2 linked regions of the Spirosoma rhododendri genome follow. The protein of the gene in region 1 binds, or shares a complex with, the protein of each later gene. Links are inferred from orthologs where the notes say so. Each region holds a gene or a part of one and is shown on either strand. Other genes may lie near its edges.

Evidence for each region. The genes of interacting proteins can lie anywhere in the genome.
Region 2: the proteins of tsaD (region 1) and tsaB are in contact, whole or in part, in a solved structure (PDB 4WQ4), measured with the Escherichia coli proteins. The link is inferred for Spirosoma rhododendri from one-to-one orthologs.

What each region holds. Positions count from the first base shown.
Region 1 is NZ_CP051677.1:236,793-239,931, reverse strand. What follows is about bases 162-2,957. They hold tsaD (tRNA (adenosine(37)-N6)-threonylcarbamoyltransferase complex transferase subunit TsaD), read left to right. Parts: upstream 162-952; coding sequence 953-1,963; downstream 1,964-2,957. Other genes in these bases: HH216_RS00975 (UbiA prenyltransferase family protein), read left to right, coding at 2,947-2,957; HH216_RS00980 (MOSC domain-containing protein), read left to right, coding at 2,053-2,925; HH216_RS00990 (translocation/assembly module TamB domain-containing protein), read right to left, coding at 162-821. Also shown: more of HH216_RS00990, read right to left, coding at 1-161; more of HH216_RS00975, read left to right, coding at 2,958-3,139.
Region 2 is NZ_CP051677.1:2,067,500-2,070,659, forward strand. Bases 1-2,933 are described here. They hold tsaB (tRNA (adenosine(37)-N6)-threonylcarbamoyltransferase complex dimerization subunit type 1 TsaB), read right to left. Parts: upstream 1,846-2,933; coding sequence 1,156-1,845; downstream 1-1,155. Other genes in these bases: HH216_RS08595 (phosphatase PAP2 family protein), read left to right, coding at 1-545; HH216_RS08600 (hypothetical protein), read right to left, coding at 612-1,061; HH216_RS08610 (S41 family peptidase), read right to left, coding at 1,849-2,933. Outside these bases: more of HH216_RS08610, read right to left, coding at 2,934-3,160. UniProt on the Escherichia coli protein: Required for the formation of a threonylcarbamoyl group on adenosine at position 37 (t(6)A37) in tRNAs that read codons beginning with adenine.

The sequences.
Region 1 (3,139 bases):
CGGTTGAAATCGCCAAAGGCCGACGGGCGTTCGTAGAAAAACGTCAGGCTGTGGCGGATGATCGAGTTGCCGATGTGGGCGTAGAGCCGGTCGAAATCCATCGTTTTGGCACTGTACAGAAAGTGCGTGTCGAGCCGCCGGATACGCAGCCCCGATCCCTTGTCGATGCCCGATAAGCCTTTGATGTTAAGCGCGATGGTATCGCCCAGTACCAGAAACTGGCTAACGTCGCCGGTCAGGTTTTTAAGCGTGAAGTGGTTGTAGTCGAAGCTGTTACGGTCGCGCATGTACGGCTCGCGGGGGTCGTCGAGCGTGTAAGCACCTTCGATCAACTGAATCCGGGCGATGGTAAACGGCGTGTGCTGATCGGGTACCGATGGGCGGGTCGTGTCGGCCGTCAGCTTATCGATTTGCGCAATGAACTCGTCCAGGTTGGTGTCGCCCGTGCGCGGATTTTTTATCATCCGTACGTCGGGGCGGTACAGCACGGCCCCGTCGAGGTGCAGGTTGTGCGCCGACGAGTCGATCAGATTGCGGAGGTTGTAATCGAGATCGAGCCGCCCGACCTGAATCATGGGGCGTTGCTCGCGGTCGAGGATTTTAACGCCCGACAGGGTCAGCGAGTCAAACCACTTAATCGATACACTTTCGATACTGACCGGAAATTCAAGCTTTTCCGACACCCGACGGGCTACCTCCTGCACCAGACGCGTCTGAACGGGCGGCAGTTGCAGCGCCAGTAAAATCGCAAACGCCAATCCGACTACCGTCAGCACGAGGTAGAGCAGGGTTTTGGCGAGTATGGCGAAAAACTGACGCATTCCGGGCGGAAAGGGCTAATATACACGCTGTCGGGTAATACCCGTACGGGTCAGACCGCTAAGAGAGGGAACGGTTTAATGGTGACTTTCCTTACACTCTCTACAACAAACATTATCCATTAGTTTTGTGCGTGATTATTTTAGCTATTGAATCGTCCTGCGATGAAACGTCGGCGGCCGTTCTGGTCGATAGTGAGATGCGTTCTAACGTCATTGCGGCTCAGCTGATTCATGAGCAGTACGGGGGCGTAGTGCCCGAACTGGCGTCGCGGGCGCATCAGCAACACATCTGGCCGGTAGTCGAACGGGCGCTGGCTGATGCAAAAGTAACCAAAACCGATGTGTCAGCGATTGCCTTCACGCGGGGGCCGGGCCTGCTGGGGTCGTTGCTGGTGGGCGCGTCGTTTGCCAAAGCCCTCGCCCTGGGGTTGCGCGTCCCGCTTATCGAAGTCAACCACATGCAGGCCCACGTGCTGGCCCACTTCATCGACGACCCCGACCGACCCGAAAAACCGCAGTTTCCGTTTCTTTGCCTGACCGTCAGCGGGGGGCATACGCAGATTGTCCGTGTCGATGGTCCGCTGGATATGCACGTAATCGGGCAGACGATGGACGATGCGGTGGGTGAAGCCTTCGACAAGTCGGCCAAGTTGCTGGGGCTACCGTATCCGGGTGGGCCGCTGATCGACAAATACGCTGCCGAAGGAAACCCGCTGGCCTACCGCTTCCCGATGAGTGAGATGCCCGACTTTAACTTTTCATTCAGCGGTATCAAAACGGCTATTCTGTATTTTCTGCGGCAGCAAACGAAAGAGAACCCCGACTTTATTCAGCAAAACCTACCCGACATTTGCGCCAGTATTCAGCACACGCTGGTTCAGATGCTGTTGACGAAGCTGAAACGGGCCGTGCGCGAAACGGGTATCCAGCAGATTGCCGTAGCCGGGGGAGTATCCGCCAACCGGGGCTTACGCACCGCCCTCAGTCAGCTGGGGCAGGAGCAGGGCTGGTCGGTCTTTATCCCCCGCTTTGACTATTGCACCGACAACGCAGCCATGATTGCGATGGCGGCCAAGTTCAAATACGAGCAGGGCGACTTCACCGATCAAACCGTCAGCCCCCTGCCGAGAATGAGTTTTTAAGTGGTTTAAGGTTTAATGTTCAAGGTCTAAGGTTGTTTGCCTGCCCAACGTTAAACCTTGAACATCAAACCACAAACTACGAACCAACAATGTTTCTCTCCGCCCTATACATCTACCCGATCAAGTCGCTTGGCGGGATTTCGGTTGATGAAGCCGTCGTCGAAGCGAAAGGACTACGCCACGACCGGCGATTTATGCTGGTGACCCCCGACGGGAAATTTATCACCCAGCGTACCCACCCCATCATGGCCCTGATCGACGTCCGAATCGATGGTGATACCTTGTCAGTATGGCACCGGCACCGGGCCGACGATGTGCTGAATCTGCCGCTTGACGGTGCCGTACCGGGGACGGGGGAGACAATGGCCGTGTCGATCTGGGACAGCAAAGACGTGCCCGCACAGACCGTCAGTGCCGAAGCCGATGCCTGGTTTTCGCGGGTACTGGCGATGCCCTGCCGACTCGTCTACATGCCCGATACCACTCACCGGCCCGTCGACGAGCAGTACGCCCGGCAGAATGATCCGGTCAGCTTTGCCGACGGGTATCCGTATCTGCTCATCGGGCAGTCGTCGCTCGATTACCTGAACAGACTGGTTATTTCTGAAACGCAGCCGGAGCCGATGGAAATGGCGCGGTTTCGGCCCAACCTGGTTGTCAGCGGAAGCAAGCCGTACGAGGAAGACGGCTGGGCAACGTTCCGGATTGGTGATCTGACGTTTTACGGGGTGAAACCCTGTGCCCGCTGCGTACTGACAACCATTGACCCGACGACGGCCGAAAAAGGACGCGAACCGCTGCGAACATTAGCCACGTATCGGCAGTATACACACAAGATTCTGTTTGGGCAGAACGTGCTACCCGACCCCGATGCGTCGGGCGTGTTGCGGGTGGGGCAGGTGCTTGACGTGACAGTTCGACAGGAACCCTGGCTGGCTCCGCCCGTTGATATGGAATACTAGTTTTGGCTTATTTGATTGACTTTGTTTACCCTACTTCGCAACGCGTATTATTTGAGTGTACCGGTTGTATTGGGCGCGGTGCTCTCCAACCGGCTGGCGGCCCGCCTGTCCGACGTCGAGCCCGTTCACTGGGCAACGCCGGTTGTGCTGGCTCTGGTTGTTTTTATGATCTACACCGCAGACCGGCTGTTCGATATTCGAAAGCTGGGCCGCA
Region 2 (3,160 bases), 1.8 Mb from region 1 along the record:
GCACCGCCTTTCAAACGGCTCTGGCCGAAGTACGCAACACCGCCGACAGCCGTACCCGCGACCAATGGGCCACCGCCGACTACTGGAACGACGGACAGGCGACATACACTATCGCTGGGCACTGGAACCTAATTGCTGAGCAATTGCTTCAGGAAGACCGGCAGAACGAACTCCGGGCGGCCCGGACTTATGCGCTGCTCAACCGCGCCCTGCACGACGTGACGACGGTAGGCTGGCAGGCAAAGTACACTTATTTCGTGCCGCGCCCCTCGCAGCTCGACCCGCAGATCAAAACGTCGGTACTGATACCGAACAGTCCCGCCTACGTCAGTGACCATGCGTCCCAATCCGCAGCCGCCAACACCATCCTGACGTATCTGTTTCCGGTCGAAACGACCTGGCTGAAAAAGCAGAGTGATGCCGCGATCATCTCAACGCTCTACGCTGGTACGCAGTACCGCTTCAGCATCGATGCTGGTACGCAGCTAGGCACCAACGTAGGTACACTGGCTACCAACTGGGCCAAAGCCGACGGGGCGAAATAGAGTTGTTACAATGGCGGTTTTTGTCATGGCACCGGCCACCCGGCCCGAGCCATGACAGACGGAAAACTATAGCGGCTTTGGCTTCTTGGCGAACTGGTAGGCGATTCCTAGGAACGACTGCAACACGCCAACTTTCAAATCTTTGCGAGAGTACGGCGCAATCTCCACCGCTACCCGCAGATTCGGCACAAACGGTACGTGTGCCCGCGCCCCGATATGCAGCGAATACCCTTCCAGCACATCGCGATTATCGATCCCGTTCAGGAAATTGGCCCGGATACCCAGGCCGGTGTAGTAGTTGATGTGCTCTTTCCGAACAACGTTGACCATCGGACAAAACGTCGTGCTAAGCGACCCGAAGACCGTGTTGGTTTGTACACGCGCATCGACCCAAAAGGCGCGGTCGGCGTTGCTACTGACCGATACGACGTTGTTGAAGGGGTAATAAGCGACGGAAGCTTGTCCGAAAGCCGTCAGGCCAACGCTGAGTAAGAGTAGGGTAAGCGTATGTTTCATACCCGCAAAGCAACGATTTATTTTAAACACAGAGGCACGGAGAACACAAAGGTTTTACAAACTCGGTGTTTTCTGTACGGCTAGTGTTTAAATCTTAAACAACCGCTTTGCGCGGCTGCGTCGTCATGAAATCTTTGAGGTAGAACGGCTCGAACGTGGCCGGGTCTTCGATTTGCCCGGAGGCAAACAGGGACGTCGCCAGCTTGCCAACCGTCCGGGCGGAGGGCGTTACGGCCTGCTCCGGGAAGATGGCCTGCGGGTGTTGCCCCAGCACGGCCCGGCACTTAGCGGCCCCGTCGCCGAAGAAAACGACCGGGTGCTGCGCCAGTTGTTCGCCGAATGAATCCGCGTCGATGATTTCGGCTTTCGTCGGTATGCGTTCTTCGCCAGCCGTGTCATAAAAGGCGCAGTAGACTTCCATACGCCGGGCGTCGATCATCGGGCAAAGCAACGTATCGGCGGGGTAGAAACCGCGAATCTGCTCAGCCATTGCCGCCAGTGTGTTCACTGCCACGAGTGGCTTGCCGAGCGCAAAACACAGTCCTTTCGCCGTCGATACGCCGATGCGCAAACCCGTGTACGAACCCGGCCCCATTGCTACGGCTACGGCGTCGAGCTGATCGAGCGTAAAACCCGTTTGCCGCACGACATCATCGATCAGGCTGGTCAGCATGGCCGATGACGTGCGTTCGATAAACAGTTCGTAACACCCCAGCAGCGTGCCGTCCTGATGCAGGGCAACGGAGCAGACGGTGGTCGAGGTGTCGAGGGAAAGAATAAGCACAGATTACTTCTTTTTCAAAATCGAGTTGTACCGGTTCATGTCTTTGAACAGGTCGAGGGCCGCTTTCAACTCCGTATCGTCGGCAAACGATGCTTCCTTGATGCCCTTTTGAAGATAATAATGCCCAGCAATCTCTTCGTCGAGCAAAGCGCGGACTTCGTTGCGGAACGTCATCAGGTCGGCGTCTTTGCTGTGCGACATCTTCGTCTTGAGCGACTTAAGCTGATCCTGAATCAGGTCGAAATATTTTTCCTTCTTGGCCGATGCTTCCAGCGTACCGAGGTCCTTTTCTACCTGCGTCGTGTAGTCGTAATCCTTGTTGGCCACCCACTTCATGAAGTCGGCGTATTCGGCGTCGGTCAGGCGGAATTCACGGGCGGGTTTGATCGTCGGGTGGTCGTGGCGGTACTTCACCGCGTAGTCGAAAATCAGTCCTTTATTGGTCAGACTCTGCGCAATCGGTGCGGCAAGCTGATTCTCTGTCACGAGATCGGGCAGTACCCCGCCACCGTCATATACCGGACGACCCGCTTTTGTCTTAAACGCGGTTTGCAGCGAATCGGGGATCTTACCTACGCTGCCGTCGGGATTGCGGTGGCTATAGTCGATGGCCTGAATGCACCGCCCACTGGGGATGTAATACTTGGCCGTCGTGATCTTGAGCTTGGTATTGAACGACAGTTCGCGGGTAGTCTGTACCAGCCCTTTGCCGTATGTCCGCTGCCCGATCAGCACCCCCCGGTCGTAATCCTGAATCACGCCCGATACGATCTCAGCCGCCGACGCGCTATGGCTGTTGGTCAGTACGATCAGCGGAATCTCCAGATCCATCGGCGCATTCATAGCCGTGTAGGTCTTGTTCCACTCGGTCACCTTGCCCTTCGTCGTTACCACTTCCGAATCCTTCGGGATAAAGATGTTGCAGATGTCGATGGCCATGTTGAGCAGTCCGCCGGGGTTCTCGCGCACGTCAAGCACCAGCTTTTTCATGCCTTTACCTTTCAGCTCCTGCACCGCCGTCCGCACTTCCCGCGACGCCGTCGCCGTAAAATCTTTCAGGTCGATATAGCCCACATCGTCCGAGAGCATCCCGTAGTAGGGTACGTTGGTCATCTTCACCACGTCGCGCATTACCGTCACCTCGACCGGAGCCGTCACGCCGTAGCGTTTTACGGCCAGCTTGACGGCCGTGTTGTTCTGCCCCTTGATGAGTTTACCCGCGTCGGCATCCTTCCGGCTTTTCAGGTCGACCCCGTCGATTTTCAGAATCTCGTCGCCGATCTGCAAACCCGATTTTTCAGCCGGTGTGCCTTCG